Regions from separate parts of the Lysinibacillus sp. JK80 genome, predicted to be linked through region 1. Evidence: riboswitches for the same ligand, from Rfam matches in the RefSeq annotation. Region 1 holds a riboswitch; each other region holds the start of a gene.

Region 1 (6,536 bases):
TTCATATGTTAGTCCCCCCTGGATAAATGCTGTATATGGAGGTCGTATTGGGCCATCCGCTGTTAGCTCAATGCTGGACCCCTGAATAAATGTTCCAGCTGCCATAATGACATCATCTTCATAGCCTGGCATATAGGCTGGTTCAGGAGCATAATGGGCATTTATCGGTGAGTTCGCTTGTATTTCACGACAAAAATCAATCATTTGCTGAGCCGTTTGGAACGATACTGATTGAATTAAATCTGTACGCTTCGCATGATAGCTCGGAGAAGTGCTCATGCCGATTTCCTCAAGCATTGCAGCTGTAAATATCGCCCCTTTTAGTGCTTGCGATACAACATGTGGTGCCAGGAAAAACCCTTGATAAAAATCACCTAGTGTATTTAATGTGGCCCCCGCTTCTGCTCCAATACCTGGAGATGTCATACGATAGGCACATTTCTCCACTAAATCTGCGCGTCCAGCAATATAGCCACCAATTTTAGCCAAGCCTCCACCTGGATTTTTAATGAGTGATCCTGCCATTAAGTCAGCCCCGACCTCTGTAGGTTCCTGCGCCTCTACAAACTCGCCATAGCAGTTATCTACAAAAATAATAGCTTTCGGAGCTATTTTACGTACCTTTACACACATTTCTGCAATTTCTTCAATTGTAAAAGATGGACGTGTGGCATAGCCTTTTGAACGCTGAATCGCAATCATTTTGGTTTGTGCTGTAATGGCCGCTTCTACACCTGCCCAATCAATAACCTGATTATCTAGTAAATCCACATGTCGATAACCGATTTTATAATCTTTCAGTGAACCTGTATCTTTATCACCACCATCGACAATGGATTGCAATGTATCATATGGCTGCCCAGAAATATAAAGCAGCTCATCACCAGGACGCAAAACACCGAATAGACTAAGCGTGATTGCATGTGTGCCTGAAATAATTTGTGGTCGGACTATGGCTGCCTCTGCACCAAATACCTCCGCATAAACACGCTCTAGATTATCGCGCCCCTCATCATCATAGCCATAGCCGTTTGATGGGTGTAAATGATAATCACTTACTTGATGCTTTCTGAAAGCTGCTAGCACCTTCTGCTGATTGTAGAACGCCATTTCTTCTACATTGGCATGATAAGGCCGAACTTGCTCCTCTACTTTTGCCGCTAACGATAGCGTTTCTGTTGATAAATTTGATGTAAACGTCATTCTTTCTTCTCCATTTCACAATGTCTCGCATTTCAATCAGTAAGATTTATTGACTATCTAAATTGACTTCAATCACTCTAGAATTCCCTAACCAACTACTGGTATATGAACGCTTTTGACGAATGTTTTTCTTTATTTTAATCACATTTTATCAATTTGTATGTGCACCTGTAAAACTTGCCTATTGTTTCTAAGAGGATTTTACGCTAAGCTAATGTGCGGACTCATTTCAAGATGCGTATTTAATGACCGATTTTGGCTATTAAATTCATAGATTCTGTTACGTAAAAAGTCTTTTAACTTTTAATAAAGTTTATTTATTGATAGAAGGGGTGAAAGGGATGGCTTGGGAGGTTTTTAGTATTATAGGAACAATTGCCTTTGCTATTTCTGGGGCAATTATTGCCATGGAAGAAGAATACGATTTATTCGGTGTATATATACTTGGTATTGTGACTGCTTTTGGTGGAGGAGCTATCCGAAATTTACTCATTGGACTACCTGTCACAACACTTTGGGGACAGGATATGATGTTTCAAATAGCGCTTGCTGCGATTACGATATTCTTTATTTTTCCGCATCATCTGATTCAACATTGGCATCGTTGGGGTAACTTCACAGATGCGATTGGCTTATCAGCATTCGCTATTCAAGGCGCACTCTATGCTGTTAAGCTTGATATGCCAGTAAGCGCAGTCATTGTAGCTGCTGTTTTGACAGGTTCAGGTGGGGGTATTGTACGAGATTTATTAGCTAGAAGAAAACCATTAGTTCTCCGTGATGAAGTTTATGGTGTTTGGGCAGCTCTTGCAGGATTGCTAATCGGATTCGAGGTTTTTACAGGAGACATTTTCCTTTATATTTTATTCGCAGTGATTACAGCTTTACGTATTCTTTCCTATATGATGAAGTGGCGCTTGCCATTACGAAAGTTAAATCGTGCATAAACACCATTCAGCCAATGACCAAAAATTAAGTCATTGGCTGTTTTATTGTTTTTATCTTTTTAACAACTGCATTGATTCTTCTAAAGTCGCCATGTTTTTCATCATCGAGCAAGCTGCATCTAAAATCGGAAAGGCTAAGGCTGCTCCAGAACCTTCGCCTAAACGCATATTCATGTGCAACATTGGTTCAATGCCTAGTAAGGCAGCGGCAATTTTTGCCCCTGGTTCCTCTGAAGCATGGGAAGGAATGATATAATCGATTACTTTTGGTTCGAGCTTATAAGCAATGAGGGCTGCTATAGTTGAAATAAATCCATCAATGACAACGGGTTTACGATGGGCAGCAGCGCCAAGAATAATACCTGTCATAGCCCCTATCTCTAACCCTCCAACCTTAGCCAGAACATCAATAACATCATTTGGATTAGGCTTATTTAAGGTAATTGCTTTTTCAATAACTGCCGCTTTATAGGCAATGCCTCCTTGGCCTACTCCTGCACCAAACCCCGTTACTTCGATAGGGTTGCATCCCGTTAAAACAGCTAATATCGCAGCACTTGGTGTTGTATTGCCGATGCCCATTTCTCCAGTCCCAAGTACATCAGCACCTTTTATGATTTCCTCAGTGGCCACACGGATTCCTACTTCTATCGATTGAATGGCTTCTTGTTTGGCCATAGCTGGACCATGTGCCATGTTATCTGTACCATATTTAATTTTATGAATAATGACACCTGCATCAAGTGGAATATCTTCTTTTACACCCACATCTACTGTGACCACCTTTGCATTGGTAATCCCCGCAATCGCACAAACGCCTGTACCCCCCTTAGGAAAATTTAATGTTTGAAAGACCGTAACATCTTGTGGATTCGTGGTTACACCTTCCTCGCAAACACCATGATCTGCAGCACAGACAATCATCACTTTTTTGTTGACCGTCGGATATAATTGTCCTGTTATACCAGAGAGCTGTACGGCAATTGATTCTAGTTTACCCAAGCTACCCGGGGGCTTACAAAGCGCATCAATCCGCTTTCTAGCTTGCTCCATACTTTTCATATCAGCCCCCTGAATGTTTTGAATCGTGTCTTGTAATAATTGCATGATTATTTCTCCTCTCGTTCTCATAAGACAAAATAAAAAGTCTGTAGTTTATTGTCATGACAAATAAACTACAGACTTTTCCATCATCTATATCTTCTATAGCATGTAGGCAGGTCTCCTGGCTCAAGTTCAACACCTCATAGTACCTTCCCAGCAATTTGCTAGTGGCATACACTATGAAATTCCCTTATACAGTGGCGGGTCCGCTAAAGCTTTTCACTTTATTCCCTATTCTCCCTAATGGGCACCTATTGCTTTTATGTAATTATGTTAAATCTACTTTACAACTTTTTTAGTGTCAAGAGGGAAAATTTTTTTGAGTGTTAACTTAGTACATACTGTATTCCCAATATAAGCTTATCAAGTGCTTGTCACAATAAATGATTCCTTCACTTGATTCCTAGTCTTCCATAATTAGTGCTTTTTAGAATTCTCTATGTCTAACACTCGGCTTGTACAAAAATCCATTACTGAATCAATTGCCATAACAAGTAAACTACAGACTTTTCCATCATCTCTACCTTCCATAGCATATGTTCTGCCAATTCACTGAGTAATGTTGAACATAAAAGTTGAAACCTTAATAATCTGTTCAATGTAAACATAAATTATTTCTATGATTAAAATTAGGGTAAGTATCAATAGTAAAACGATGAAAAGTTAGGAGTAGATACGATGAATACAAAACAATTAAGAAACGCTATTGCTGAAACCTGTGAAACGCACGATAGCCTCTATGCCAAACTCGTAAAACCGATCAATCAGTTGTTAATCAATATCGACGCTTCGATCAGTGAAGAGACAGCAAATAAAATACTAGAAAATTTAAAGTTATTTCATAGTGGTGATAAATACATTACGGAGTGTCATTTCGAGGAGAGTCAAAATTTCTTGAAAGATGGCATTGAGCTTCTCCAAAAAGGGGATTTGGCGAATGGAGCACTACAAATTTATGGAGCTGGTCTAAACTTTGCTAGTTATGCTTCAAAAGTGCAGGGACAAAAAAATGTTAATATCTACAAAAACTTTGAAGAGAATTTTAATTTTATCATGGATGCCTTGAAAAAATAATCATGAAAAAAGAAAGAGTGTATACTCTTTCTTTTTTCATGATTTATTTAAATTCTAATTCTCCATCATAAGCCAGCATGCCGCCTTCAAGGTTTGTTACATCAAATCCTTGTGCCTCTAAGTAAGCACACGCATTGGCAGAACGAGCTCCAGCCTTACATACAATAATATATGGCTTTTCTACATCTAATTCCTCTAAACGTTCAGGGATAGTTCCGAGTGCAATATGTTGAGCACCTGGGATCATGCCATGGGCTACTTCATCCTCTTCACGTACATCGATAATATATAGGTCCTCATTTGCATCTAACAGATCTAATAATTGTGTTGTTTCCATTGTTTTCATAAACTTTGTCCTCCAAAATATCAAATTCCACTATCATTATAGCTTGTAGCAAAAAAAACAGCCAGTGTGAGAACACTAACTGTTTAACAAACTTATTATACTTCTGTCTCTAAAAACTCTATTTGTTTTGCTGGTACGAATGTAGAAATGGCATGCTTGTAGATTAGGTGCTGCTTATTCTCAGCATCAAGTAGTAATACTGTAAAATTATCATATGATTTCACAGTCCCTTTTAACTGAAATCCGTTTAACAGAAATACAGTTACAAAAACACTGTTTTTACGTAGTTGGTTCAAGAACGTATCTTGCAAATTGATTGATTTCATCAAATAGCCTCCCTACTAACTTTCTACCTCTTCATTCCTATAGTAGCACGTTCTACCAATTTATCAATTAGTAATTTTTAGAAATTTTTCTTTATTCTTATAATCGATCATCCGGCGTAATAAAATGGACATCCATTTTATTACGGAAATAAGTAAGCTGTCTTTTTGCATAGCGACGGGAATTTTGTTTTAGGCTATCAAGGGCTTCCTCTAGGGTACATTTGCCATCTAAATAATCATATAATTCTTTATACCCGATGGCTTGTATAGACTGTACTCCACGGATATTTTGCTGCCATAATCCCTTCACCTCTTGCAGAAGACCATTTTCCACCATTAAATCAACACGACGATTAATACGGTCATATAGCACGTCACGGGACATGTTTTGACCTAGACCTAAAATAACATGGTCGTAAAGGGGTACTTCCCCTCGATTTTGCGCTTCAGCTGCTTTTGATACACCGCTTAATTCCAGCATTTCTAATGCACGAATAACACGACGTGTATTGTTTGGATGGATTGTCTCCGCTGTTTGAGGGTCTAGTTGTTTTAGTTTGTCATGCATTGCCTCAGGGCCAAGCTTTGCTAATTCCTCATAGTAGGCTTTTCGTGCTTCTTCATCTACTTTTTCATCAGTAAATTGGAAATCATAGAGGACAGCTTGTACATATAAGCCAGAGCCTCCTACTATTATAGGTAATTTTTGACGAGCTTGTATTTCCGCGATCTTCGCACGTACTAATTTTTGATAATCTGCTACCGAAAAAGATTCTGTAGGCTCTAAAAAGCTAAGTAAATGATGAGGAACGCCCTCCATCTCTTCTTCGGTAATTTTAGCTGTCCCAATATCGAGCCCTTTATAAACTTGCATGGAATCACCATTAATGACTTCACCGTGATATTTTTTTGCCAGTTCAATGCTTAATGCCGTTTTACCTGAGGCAGTCGGTCCTACTATTGCTACGACCTCTGCCTGCTGCAATTTAGTTTCTATCATATTTTTCTAACCACCGTAATAAAACTTGAAAGACCGCTTCTTGATTGTCTTCATTTAAAATTTCATGTCGTTTATCCTCGAATAAATAAACCGTTACATCCTCTACTCCCACCGCTGCTAACTGTTCAGCAACTTTGTAAACGCCTAGCCCCCGTTCACCAACCGGATCTTTACTGCCACTAATCAAGAGAATAGGGAGGTCTTTTCTTACTTTTGCTAATTCTCTTTTACGATTTAGTGTGGCAAAGCCAGTTGTTAAATCCACGAAAAATTGATTCGTTGGAATAAAGCCACAATAGGGATCATCGATATACTTTTCCACCTCTTGTTGTACTGAACATAACCAATCATAGGCAGTCTTCGGATTAGGAAATTGCTTATTAAAGCTACCAAAGCTCAATTGATTTAACAGCTTACTTTCAGTTTCTTTTCCTAGTCCCTTAGCTAAAGCCTTGGCTACTAGATTTCCTACAGCATGCAAGGCTGTCACATTTCCAGTGCCACAGAGAATAACATTATCTACTTGCTCTCCGTAT
Region 2 (6,536 bases), 1.1 Mb from region 1:
TTTGGGCATAGGCGGATTCTTTTACGGTAATTGGTGAAGCCCATGCAACATCTCCATAAATGATCGGAGGCTTCACACAGCGTGATCCATATGAAACAACCCACGCTTTCTCTGTAAAGGCAAAGCCAGTCAGCTTTTCACCGAAATATTCGACCATATCTGTACGCTCAAATTCACCATGAACAAGTACATCGATATCTAATTCCTCTTGTATGGAGATCCAGCGCTTTGTTTCGTCTTCTAAAAATGTTTCATAGGCTTCATTCGATAATTGTTTCTTTCGCCACGCATTACGATTTCTTTTCACTTCATCTGATTGCGGGAAGCTACCGATTGTAGTTGTTGGAAACAGCGGTAATCCTAAGGCTTGTTGTTGGATCGTTTGTCGCTTCGTAAAATTACTGTGTCGTTCAAAATCTTGCTTTGTCACAGTTTGAACGGCTTGATGAATTAACTTATTTTGGCGGATTGGATGATTTTTTAGAGCCTCAATCGCCTTCATACTTTCTGAAAAATTATGTTGTAAGGAACCATCTTTATCTCGTCTATATTTAGTCAGCCCCGTGATTTCTACGATTTTCTCATCTGCGAAGGCCAGAGACTGCTTTAAAACAGGGTCAAGTTCATTTTCAAGAGAGGTTGTGATTGGAACGTGCTGTAGGTTACTTGATGGTTGAATCCATAGTTCAGCCGCATGACTTAGCTGTTCAATGGCTTGAATCGTCGCATTGACCTCCGCCAGGTTTGAACGCCAAATATCACGGCCATTCACTACCCCTATTCCTAATACTTTATCCTGCGGGAAACCAAATTGACGAAGTGACGCCATATTTCCTTTATAGCCATGAACAAAGTCCAAACCGAATCCTTGAACAGGCAATGTACTTAATGCTTCATAGGCACTTAAAGCTTCGAAATAAGTCTGTAGCATTATTTTAGCCTCAGGAACGGCAGTGGCTAACTGGTCATACATTTCTTTCACCAGCTTTATCTCTGCTGGATCAAGTGTTAAGACGAGGGATGGCTCTTCTAGCTGAATCCAAGTGGCACCTGCATCCACTAATTCTTTTAATACCTGCGTATAGAGTGGTAATAAAGCTAATAAGTACTCAATCTGTGTTAATTTGTTGTAGCCTTTCGTTAACTTATAAAATGTATAGGGACCAATTAGTGTCGGCTTCGCAATGATACCGAAAGTTTCCTTCGCCTCTAAAAAGTCGGCTAACACTTTATTTTCTGTTAGTTGTAAGGCTTGTCCCTCATACTCTGGAACAATGTAGTGATAATTTGTATTAAACCATTTTGTCATTTCACTAGCTACGGCTGTTTTGTCTCCTCTTGCTACACTGAAGTAGGTATGAAAATCGACTTTACCACCTTGCCAGTTAAAGCGCTTTGGAACTAAACCAAACATCAAAGCTGTATCTAACATTCTATCGTAAAACGTAAAGTCGCCAACTGTCACCATATCGATTCCAAGTTGCAGCTGCTTGTTTATTCTTGATAAACGGATTTTCTTTAATTTTTCCTCAAAGTCCTCCTCAGAAAGTTCATTGCGCCAAAATGCTTCTAGTGCTTTTTTCCATTCGCGTTCCTCCCCTATATAGGGATAACCGATCAATGTACTTGTATAGTTCATGTTTTTAAGCTCCTTTTTTAGAAAAAATAAAAAGCCATTCTCCTATTAGGAAAATGGCTGCATGTTAAAATTAATAATGCTAAAACAATACGAAAAAGTATCTACTTTCGCATAAACGTTATCGCACAGTGCCTATTTGGTCACTTTTCACCACCTATTTCCACGTAGGTATTTGGTGTGTACTAGAAATTGGCAGGTCTCCTGGCTTTCCATCAACACGCCTCACAGCCTTCCCAGTTTCCCCAGTGGCATTTGTGATTTGCTCCGAATTACAGTTGCGGGACAGCGTCGGATTTGCACCGACTTCCCTTTTAAGCCAAACTTTCATTTGGCACCAAGTCTTACACAATATTCAATTATGCTCCTACTATAGCACATATTTCAGAATAGTAGAAATTATTTTTCAACTATTATATAAATTATTTCTATAAATATTATAGGAATTATTGTATAGTACTAAATGAAAATAAGGTTACATTGTATTCTGTAAAAAAATTTGTTACTATAAAAAGACAATTATGAGAGGACTGATGAATGGACAATGAAGAACTAAACTATATTTTTATTTGAATTGAATGATTTCAAACACAAAATATAGGGTTAGTCTATCCATTTTTAACTATCAGTTTGCATTTTATTTGTCATGACACACATGGCAAATCGCATTTATTCAGAGAAAGACTAATCCTTCCAATGCACAATTGGAGGGATTTTTTCTTGCTTTCATAGTTGATTTTGTACCTTTCATTTACCCATAAAGGAGAGGAAAAATATGAGCGATTCAGAAACTATTGTAACGCATGTAACACTCCGTATAAGTCGTTAATATCCATCTGCTTATACGGAGAAATCAACCATAGATGGATAGACCGACTTTGTATGAAAAGTAATCTGTTGCAATACAAAGGAGGAATTATCATGTCCATGATACAAGTACAAAACCTAACTTTTTCTTATCCAAGCAGCTTTGACAATATTTTTGAGAACGTCAACTTTCAAATCGATACGGATTGGAAACTTGGATTTATCGGTAGAAACGGACGAGGTAAAACAACATTCTTCCAGTTGTTATTAGGAAATTATGAGTATAGCGGAAAAATCATCTCTTCTGTAGACTTCACTTATTTCCCCTATCCAGTTTCTGATCCAAATAAATATACCCATGAAATATTTGAGGAAATTTGTCCTCAGGCAGAAGATTGGGAATGTCTACGTGAAATAGCTTACCTACATGTAGATGCGGAGGTCATGTATCGTCCTTTTAAAACATTATCCAATGGCGAACAAACAAAGGTGCTGCTTGCTGCGTTGTTTTTGACAGAGGGTCAATTTTTATTAATTGATGAACCAACCAATCACCTAGACACGGATGCACGAAAGACGGTTTCCGATTATCTTCGCAGGAAAAAAGGATTTATTTTAATTTCACATGACAGAAGCTTTTTAGATGGCTGTGTTGACCATATCCTATCGATTAATAGAGCCAATATTGACGTTCAAAGTGGAAATTATTCTTCTTGGAAGTTAAATTTTGATCGTCAGCAGGAACACGAAGAAGTAACCAATCAACGACTGCAAAAAGATATCGACCGATTAAAACAATCCTCAAAGCGTTCGTCAGGTTGGTCTAATCAAGTGGAAGCCTCCAAAAACGGCACAACCAATTCAGGTTCCAAACTGGACAAAGGCTTTGTTGGACATAAAGCAGCCAAGATGATGAAACGAGCGAAGAACCTGGAATCCAGACAACAAAGAGCTATTGAGGAAAAATCAAAACTGCTAAAAAATGTTGAAAAAACCGAGTCATTGAAAGTAGAGCCATTGGCATACCCATCAAAAGAAATGGTTGTTGTCACGGTTGTATCGATTCGGTACGATGACCATATCGTGAATAAGCCTATTAGCTTCAAAGTGGCACAAGGGGATCGAGTTGTTTTAGATGGCAAAAATGGAAGCGGAAAAAGTAGTATGTTAAAACTTATTCTAGGTAATCCCATCCAACATACAGGCTCGATAAAGTTAGCTTCAGGTCTAGTCATTTCCTATGTTCAGCAGGATACATCCCATTTAAAGGGATTGCTATCGGAATTTATTGAAGAGCATGGTATTGATGAGACGTTATTTAAATCAATCCTGCGCAAGATGGATTTTGAGCGTATTCAATTTGAGAAGGATATCTCTCATTATTCTGGTGGGCAAAAGAAAAAGCTGCTGATTGCTAAAAGCTTGTGTGAGAAGGCTCATTTATATATTTGGGATGAACCACTCAATTTTATTGATATCTATTCACGCATGCAGATTGAAGAGCTCATAAAAAGCTCTCATCTCACAATGGTGATTGTTGAGCATGATCAGGCATTTCAACAAACTGTAGCAACGAAAACGATAGCGATGTCATAAAGAGAAGAATCCATTTATGGATTCTTCCTTTTTAATGATATTGAAACCAATGGATCCATTTAGAATTTGTCTCTTTTACGATATATAGCTCACCTAGTGATGCACTTTGCGCTGGCAGTAATCTTGGAAACCTTAATCGAACAAACCAGGAGTGATTAGCCACATTTTCTCCACAGAAGTTCACCGCCATTTTATAGTAATTCTCCTCCATGCCAGTTAATATGGGCATGGGCTTTATCACCTCAATTTGCCACTCCTGATAATTAGGGCTTGAGCCATATACTTTTGGAATGATGTCAGCTAATGCTTGACTAAGCTCGTCTTTGTCTTTCTCCGTTGTTTTCATCAATACATCTGGATTTGGACATTTTAAGCCTTCAGGTTCTGATCCCGAAGTAGCTGTTGGAAATAACAAAAGCATACATAAAAAGGGCATTATTATTTTTTCCATTGTTCAACTCCCTTTCTTTAAAAATACTCGATAATTTGCTGTGATTGGTGCACTCTATAAAGTATCATCCTGCAGAAAGGTCACTATTCCATGAAAAAATTTGCTTATGTTTTAATGGCTATCTTCACTATGTTCATTCTGCCATGTAAGATTTATGCGCAAAGTGAACAAACTGATGATCAACTAATCAGGGACACATTCATTACAATCCTTAATCCATTTATTGAAAAGGAAATTGATCATTACTATGGCTATCCTAAGCAGTATGGCTTGTATGATGTGAAAATTTTAAAAATTGTCAAAGAAAGTCAGTTTAGCTTTAAAGTTAGCGTGGAAGTTACGACCTTTGAGCATGCACATTCCCCACCCTACAGTAAGGAAATCATTACGTTTGAAGTCAGTCCAACTGGTGTCAGCACACTTCGCTATATACATGAGGCAGATGATGTAGAAAAGGCAATAAACGCATTCTATAGGGCAACACTGTTAGATATACAGCAGAGTTTTAAACTGGACTTAGCATCGTATACTTCCTACCGATACGATCAATTGCAATATCAAGCTGAAATTAATAATGATATGAAATCCCTTGCTAGGATTGCAGAGGAAATAGTGACCCATATTTTATTTCCTGAGCGAAAGATTCCCTACAAAAATGTCATAGACCCTGTCACTTTTATCAAGGGTAATATAGGTTATATGCTCTTTAAAAGGGCGGATGGTACAAATGTAAGCTATCAGTTGCAAAAGAAAGACGGCACATGGATCGTAAAAGATAAAAAAAGTAAGCCAGGTAAGAAAATGGAGGATCTGTTACCATGGTATATATAGAAAAATGAAGCCAACTGATTCCATCAGTTAGGCTTCATTCTTTAAGAGCGTTTGCATCATACTTTTTATAATTCCCATGTGAAAATTTTCATGGTTCATATGAAAGACAACCATATCACCTAATGTTTTCATACCTAAAAAAGGTTCTTTAAGCGGTTCATGTAGATGTCCTGCACAAGCTTGTTCAATAAGAATTGGTTGTTCCTCTAGGAGCATAATGATTTGATCCATTGTTGGCGGTTGCTCAGTCCAGTCATCTGGTTTACTGCCACTAGGAAACATTACATGATAGGATAGGGGCAAATGCCTTTCTTGTGTGACAGCTGGAAAAACGGTATGATCCCAACCAACTAATAGATGACCAGCATTCCAACGAATATTGTTATGATGTCCAGCGGGTATCTGATCAGCAATATTCTCAGGGATCGTACGTAGAAATTCAACAGTCCAATTACGCCACATTTTCATTTGCATAAATAATTGCGCTTCGTTCATATACTAGCTCCCTTTCTACACGTTTTCAGTATTCGATATCCTAGATTAAATTAATTTATAGTAAATTACGGTTGCTTCTAATTCTCTATCTGGTGAAATAGTATATTGCGGAATTTTCCCTACTTCTTGATAGTCTAATGATTTATATAATTTATTGGAAGGATCCCCTTCTCTCGTATCTAAAACTAGCAAGGAACGGTTTTCTTGTTTTGCTCGTTCCTCTGCTTGTTGCATCAGCGCTCGTCCAATACCGTTGCGTCTAAAGTTGGGATGTGTCATTAACTTGCAAATTTCAGCACGATGAATGCCATTTGGTTTGCTAGTTAAATGCAATTGAATACTACCTGCAATTTCATTATTTATTTTCGCAATGAACAGTAAGACATCTGACGCTAAGACAGATTGCCAATATTTTATCGCTTGTTCTTGTGTGAGTGGAGGTAAAAAACCTACGGATGCTCCTTCATCTACGACCATAATCAATAATTCAGTAAGCCTCTCCAAATCTTGCTCAATATGGTGAAGCTCAATTATTTCAAACTTTTGCATGCCGAAAGCATCTCCTTTTTATAAAATTATTACCTACTATTAAAACAGAAATTACTTTTCCGAAATCGTTTCTAAACGTTGAGTAAGAACTCGTTGTATTTTCTATAAAATTTTTCTGGCACAGCGAGATCAATTTCAGCTAATTTTGCCTCTATAGATTCAAAGAATTTT
Region 3 (6,536 bases), 2.2 Mb from region 1:
TGATTAACTTTGAAGGGCTTTGTTTAGATAGAGAGTCCTTTGAAGTATATTTTCAACATAAGGCAATTCCATTAACACCAAAGGAATTTGCCATGCTCGCCCTATTTTTAGATTATCAAAATAGAGCATTTTCTAGGGAACACCTTATACATGCCGTTTGGGGATATGATGTAACGATTGAAGATCGTACCATTGATTCACATGTACGTAATTTACGAGAAAAATTAAGAAAAAGTGGTTTTCCGGCGGATGATTACTTGCAAACCGTTTGGGGCATTGGCTATAAATGGCATAAGTCTGCAAAGAGAAAGCAAATGGAACATAAAAGCTAGAAATTAACCTCTACCAGAATTGAAGGTAGAGGTTATTTCTATTATTTTGGACTAAGCTCTTCTTCTGTTACCCATTTATGATTTGTTACAGCTTCACCACTTGTAGTGGAAGTATAATCAACCATATATACAGTTGTTTGCACAGCCTCGTCAATAAGGACAGTTGCATTTTCCATACCTTCCATATGTGTTGCGTCCGTTTTTACTTCTGTTCCAGGAGCCAGTGGTGCTTCTTGTGGGTCAATTAATTCTTCATGAATTACCCACTTATGCTTTTCTATTCGCTTTCCACCAGATGTAGGCTCATAGGAAATAACATAGGCAGTTGTAGTATAGGCACCTACTATTGTTGCTTCGGCCCCTTTCATACCTTCCATATGTCCATCTGTAATAATGGCTGTGCTTCCTATAGGAAATTTCGGATTTTCAGCTTTTTTTAACGTTACTGGTACTTCGCCAGAACTTGAATGGTTCATTGTAGAATGATCCATTTCTTCAGCAGCTTCATTAGAAGTGGACGCAGGTTTTGTTTGATCCTCTGTACAAGCCGATAAACTAATTAGAGCGACTACTGATAATAGTCCGACTGACCATCTTTTATTGAATTTCATATGATATCCTCCTCACTATGTGCTCCTAATGTAGCAAATAAATGTGCAGAAACGATGGATATAACCTATGAAAAACATTTCTTTAGTCTGGCGGGGAGATATGCTATTGAATGGGCATGATCTTCAATGTTTTTTGTAATCTATGGGCGAAGATACCAGCAAAAATAGCTAAAATAATATCTTTTGGTAGTGGAGGAATCATCCAAAGCCAAACGAGCTTATATGAAAAATTCTCTGGCGCACTTGCCCATAGCTTATAGGCAAAAAACATCCAATTTGTTCCTATCAAATAATTTATAGCCGTTGCTACCAAAGCAGCTACGATAAAACTTTTCTTTGTTCCGCTTCGTTCTACGATCAACCCCGCAACAAATGCCGCAAATATAAATGTAATAATAAACCCAAAGGTAGGGCTTAAAATTTGGCCAATTCCACCACCGAAACGAGCAAAGACAGGAGCTCCTGCCAATCCTACGCACATATAAATTGTGCAGGCGAGCGCACCTTTTCTACTACCAAGAATAAGCCCTGCTAAAATTGCAAAGAAGGTTTGAAGCGTAATGGGTACACCACCAACTACCATAAAAGGTGCAAAGGAAGTGATATTAGCACCCACCATCATTAACGTTGTAAATAATCCAATGTAGGTAATGTCAACAGTTCTTAACTTATGGTGACTATGTTGTGTAACAGTTGCCATGATTTCACCTCGTTTTATAAGTTATTACTGCTAGTGTAAAAAACGAATGTATTTGTGTCAACCTTATTATTTAAATAAGTTAACTCAATTGTTGGATTAAATTGAAGTAGACTATCTATCTATAAAAATGTATGATAGAACCGTCACAATTTTATAACTTCAAATACTATTGGTGTGACATTTTGAATGTCACTTAAAAGGGAAGTCGGTGGAAGTCCGACGCTGTCCCGCAACTGTAACGAGGAATCCTATAATATGATTTGCCACTGTTTAAGAATGGGAAGGCAATTATAGGATAGTGAATCGAAGCCAGGAGACCTGCCATTTAGTAATACCTGTAATGCCCACGAGGATGCAAGCAATTACGGACAATAGCTGGATATTTTTCTGACTTTGTTTAATCTTGGGTATTTCTATGCGCATTTTCGCATGGGATACCTTTTTTTATTGCTTCATTCATCAATATTCAGTAGGAGTTTAAAACAGATGAATAAAAAATTTATGTTATTTTCCTTCGTACTTTTCATGGTATTAATTGTTTCAATGACCTTTGCTGTAATGGTTGGCTCAGTTTCAGTTACACCGTTATATGTATGGAAAGTTATTCTTTCTAAAATTCCTTTTATACAAAATTCGATCGAGCAAGATTGGAGTCGCTCTCAGGAAATCATCATCTGGCAAATAAGAGCACCTCGTGTTTTGCTAGCTGTGATAGTAGGAGCGGGGTTAGCTATTGCAGGGGCAGCCATTCAGGCACTAGTACGTAATTCTATTGCAGACCCGTATATTCTAGGGATTTCTTCAGGGGCAGCTGTCGGAGCTACTTCTGTGATTATTTTAGGAGCCTTTTCATTTTTAGGTATTTACGCTCTTTCAGTATCCGCATTCCTTGGTTCATTACTTGCCATTGCACTTGTCTTTTTCTTATCACGTGTTGGGGGACGTGTCTCTATTTTCCGCTTGCTATTGGCAGGCATGGCTGTGTCCTTTATCTTAACGGCTATCTCTAACTTTATTTTAATGATGTCAAAGCAAGAAGGGGCCTTAAAGGCTGTTATGTTTTGGATGCTAGGTAGTTTAGCTGGAGCCAAATGGAATAATATTGTGATTCCAGCTTTCGTATTTTTTATTGTATTTGGGCTACTGTGGCTACACTATCGCAATTTAAATTTATTATTACTAGGAGAAGAGGCGGCAGTGACATTAGGCGTTAATCTTCAGCAATTCCGTATTCAGTTAATACTACTAGTATCTCTATTAACAGGTGTGCTTGTCGCAGTTAGTGGTTCTATAGGATTTGTGGGATTGATTATTCCCCATATTGTGCGTTTAATTGTGGGCTCAAACTATAAATACGTAATACCTATCAGTGCTTTAATAGGTGGAATATTCTTAGTGTGGGCAGATGCTTTTGCTCGAATTATTATTGCTCCTCAGGAAATGCCAATTGGTATTATTACAGCTTTTTGTGGAGGACCATTTTTCATTTGGCTTCTCCGTCGTAACAACTATTCTTTCGGTGAAGGAGATTAACTTCCATGACATTAGAAGCGAAAAAAGTATCATTCTCCATTTACGATCAGCGTATACTGCATGATGTAAGCATTCAAATAAAAGAAAAGCAATTTGTTGGATTAATTGGTCCTAATGGGAGCGGAAAATCTACATTGTTAAAAAATATGTATCGTCTCCTAAAACCTGAAAGTGGATCGGTAGTATTAAATGAGCAAGATATATTAAAGCAATCAAGTAAAGCAATTGCGAAAAATTTGGCTGTTGTAAGCCAAGAGACACCCGTATTATTTGATTTCACTGTGCATGATTTAGTCAGTATGGGAAGAACCCCACATAAAAAGCTGTTAGAGCTTGATCAAGAGAAAGATTTTCAAATTGTTAAAGAGGCTCTTAGACAAACGGGCATATCGCATTTAGAGAAACGAAGCTTTAGTTCGCTTTCTGGTGGCGAGAAAAAACGTGTCATGGTTGCAAGGGCACTCGCTCAACAAGCACAGATATTAATATTAGATGAGCCGACGAATCATTTAGATATTCAACATCAACTTCAACTTATGGATTTAATTCAGACTTTGCATTTAACCGTAGTAGCAGCTTTACATGATTTGAATATTGCTGCTATGTATTGCGATCAAATTTACGTTTTACAGCAAGGGCGAATAGTTTGTCATGGTACACCAGAGGAAGTACTTACGCCAACAGTGCTGCAAGATGTATTTGGTGTTTTTGCGGATATTCAAATACATCCAATGACAGGGAAGCCGTATCTTACATATGTTCCTGAACAGTTCACGAAGGGGTTTAGCCAAATATAGAAAAGTTTCATCTTCTATTAGATACATAAAACATCCTTTAAGGAGTGACTGTATGCAAATAGCCTTTACGAAAATGCATGGTATTGGCAACAGCTATATCTATCTTGATCTTTTCCAACATGATTACAAGGAAGATATCTTTTGTGAATTGGCTCAAAAAATGGCCAATGTCCATACTGGTATTGGCTCAGATGGATTGATTATTATCCAACCCTCTAAAATTGCTGACTGTGGTATGCGTGTATTTAATAAAGATGGATCTGAGGGGACAAATTGTGGTAACGGTCTTCGCTGTGTTGCTAAGTATATTTTTGAACGTCATATTGTACGACAAGAGCTAATTACGATTGAAACGAAATCCGGGATTATGCTGGCACAGGTAGTGGTGCAAGACAATCGTGTAATAGAAGTGATTGTCGATATGGGCAAACCTCTCTTATTGCGCAAAGACATTCCGATGTTAGGAAACCCAAATGAGCTTGTCATCAATGAGATATTTCCTTTACCCCAACACTCTCTTTTGGTAACAGCTTTGTTTTTGGGCAATCCGAATACTGTAGTTTTTGTGAATGCGATCGAGCAAGCACCATTAAGAACATTAGGCGGTATTATAGCAAACGATATGAGATTTCCTTATCGTTGCAATGTTGAGTTTGTAGAGGTTGTTCATGAGAAGGCATTAAAATGCTGCGTTTGGGAACGAGGTTCGGGTATAACAGAGGCATGTGGGACAGGTGCTTGTGCAGCGGTAGTGGCTGCTATATTAAATGGTTTTTGTCAGAAGGAAGAAGAGATAGTAGTCCAACTTAGGGGCGGTGACTTAGTCATTCGATGGGCTGACAATGACCATATCTGGATGCGTGGACCTGCAGAATTTATAGCGGATGGTATTTATGAATTTTTATCTTAATTACTCCCATTTCATGCCATTTTAAATAAATGAATACAGGACGCCTCCGATTTAAGAGTGGCGTCCTATATTGTAAAGCCATTAAGATACTGCTTTTAAGCCTGCTACACCTATGATAATTGCTATGATACTGATAATACGTGATAGATTTTTAGATTCGCCAAAGAAAATGATATTTACGAGTACAGCTCCAACAGTACCAATTCCTACCCAAACAACATAGGCAATGCTTAACTGCAAATAGTTGAAGGATGCATATAAAAGGGCAAAAGACACACCAAAACCACCAATATATAACATTAAGTTTCGTAATGTTTTATGCTGACTATAGAAGCGTAAGCCAACCACACCTATAATTTCAGACAATGCAGCTAAGATAATAAGTACCCAACCCATTATACATTCTCTCCTTTCGTTTGCACCTGCTCTTTAGAGGAATTATCCGCTAATTTTAGACCAATCACACCTAATAATAAAATAATCATGAACAGTCCTTTAATGGCATTAAATTCTCCTTCGAAAATGAAAATATCCATTAATGTGGTACCGATTGCACCTGCTCCAGCGAAAATAGCGTAGACTGTACCAGTAGGTAAGCTCTCACAAGCCTTCGATAAGAAATGAAAATCTATAGCAATGATTGTCACAATAATTATCCAATGCCACCATGAGCTTGCTACGTTAAAGCCAAATACCCAAAGCAATTCAAATAAACTTGTTAAAACGACGTACATCCATTCTTTTTTCATCAATAAAATCCTTTCTATTAGGTAATACAATGACTGACATTCAGTCATTTTCGAGGTAAAAGAGAACGTCACTTTTATGGGTGACGTAGGCCAAGTGCGTGAGATAGGAAGTCTATAAGCTCAAGCTTGAGCAATTTCATTGTTTCGTCCTTGCTATCATCAAATAAATAAATTTGTTCAGCAGCAGATTCAATTAGACCAATCATCAGTTTAGCAGAACGTGTTGGGTCAATTGAATCACGTATCATTCCCTGTTGCTGGCCAGATAATAAGAAATGACTCATCCAGTCATAATAGGGTGCATATATATTTTCCCATTCTTTTAAATGCTCAGTTTGCGCAATACCTGCATAAATAAGTGCAACGATATCTCCATAATCTTTCGTGATTAAGAAAACCATTTCCACAACCTCTTCAAGTTGCTGTTCAAAGGGCTTATGACTTGAAATACCTTCATCTAAGGTAGCAATAATTCTTTCTACCATATTTTTTGCAATAGCAGGCATAACAGAAAGGCGTGATGGGAAATAAAGATAAAATGTTCCTTGAGCGATCCCAGCAGCTTTAACGATATCTGAAACTTTTGTTTTTTCTATACCTTTTTCTCGAAAAACCTCAATGGCAGCTTGAATAATTTTTTCTTCTTTTGACATGCAATCCCTCACTTTTGCCTTACTTAATTATTATGTTATAGAATAAGAAAAATAATGTCAATAAAAATGACTGATTATCAGTCATTTTTATTATCCAATGTTCGTTTGTAATTCCACAATTATGCGAAGGAGTATATTTTCTATATTTCGGGGAATTGTATAATTGAAAGGATTGATGACCATGAAAGAAATTAAGTTTGCACAATTAGACCCGCAGCAACTAGAAAAAATTAATGAGCTTGAAGAAAAGA

Evidence for each region. Region 1 has a riboswitch for cobalamin ahead of cobT (nicotinate-nucleotide--dimethylbenzimidazole phosphoribosyltransferase). Riboswitches for the same ligand answer to the same signal wherever they lie in the genome.
Region 2: another riboswitch for cobalamin. It lies ahead of metE (5-methyltetrahydropteroyltriglutamate--homocysteine S-methyltransferase); the one in region 1 lies ahead of cobT (nicotinate-nucleotide--dimethylbenzimidazole phosphoribosyltransferase).
Region 3: another riboswitch for cobalamin. It lies ahead of HXV90_RS20480 (FecCD family ABC transporter permease); the one in region 1 lies ahead of cobT (nicotinate-nucleotide--dimethylbenzimidazole phosphoribosyltransferase).

Annotation. Positions count from the first base shown of each region.
Region 1 is NZ_CP058997.1:1,859,362-1,865,897, forward strand. Features, by position in the region: gene HXV90_RS09855 (methionine gamma-lyase family protein) at 1-1,203, opposite strand, end outside; gene HXV90_RS09860 (trimeric intracellular cation channel family protein) at 1,545-2,150, shown strand; gene cobT (nicotinate-nucleotide--dimethylbenzimidazole phosphoribosyltransferase) at 2,202-3,257, opposite strand; cobalamin riboswitch at 3,349-3,524, opposite strand; gene HXV90_RS09870 (hypothetical protein) at 3,933-4,328, shown strand; gene HXV90_RS09875 (rhodanese-like domain-containing protein) at 4,372-4,674, opposite strand; gene hfq (RNA chaperone Hfq) at 4,770-5,000, opposite strand; gene miaA (tRNA (adenosine(37)-N6)-dimethylallyltransferase MiaA) at 5,098-6,000, opposite strand; gene HXV90_RS09890 (alpha/beta fold hydrolase) at 5,987-6,536, opposite strand, start outside.
Region 2 is NZ_CP058997.1:798,801-805,336, forward strand. Features, by position in the region: gene metE (5-methyltetrahydropteroyltriglutamate--homocysteine S-methyltransferase) at 1-1,639, opposite strand, end outside; cobalamin riboswitch at 1,814-1,993, opposite strand; gene HXV90_RS04210 (Lsa family ABC-F type ribosomal protection protein) at 2,558-4,039, shown strand; gene HXV90_RS04215 (hypothetical protein) at 4,071-4,490, opposite strand; gene HXV90_RS04220 (DUF3888 domain-containing protein) at 4,581-5,321, shown strand; gene HXV90_RS04225 (DinB family protein) at 5,349-5,816, opposite strand; gene HXV90_RS04230 (GNAT family N-acetyltransferase) at 5,862-6,365, opposite strand; gene HXV90_RS04235 (response regulator) at 6,437-6,536, opposite strand, start outside.
Region 3 is NZ_CP058997.1:4,078,620-4,085,155, reverse strand. Features, by position in the region: gene HXV90_RS20495 (response regulator transcription factor) at 1-332, shown strand, start outside; gene HXV90_RS20490 (YdhK family protein) at 374-943, opposite strand; gene HXV90_RS20485 (biotin transporter BioY) at 1,047-1,643, opposite strand; cobalamin riboswitch at 1,797-1,983, shown strand; gene HXV90_RS20480 (FecCD family ABC transporter permease) at 2,130-3,176, shown strand; gene HXV90_RS20475 (heme ABC transporter ATP-binding protein) at 3,182-3,973, shown strand; gene dapF (diaminopimelate epimerase) at 4,026-4,883, shown strand; gene HXV90_RS20465 (DMT family transporter) at 4,965-5,279, opposite strand; gene HXV90_RS20460 (DMT family transporter) at 5,279-5,632, opposite strand; gene HXV90_RS20455 (TetR/AcrR family transcriptional regulator) at 5,707-6,285, opposite strand; gene HXV90_RS20450 (hypothetical protein) at 6,467-6,536, shown strand, end outside.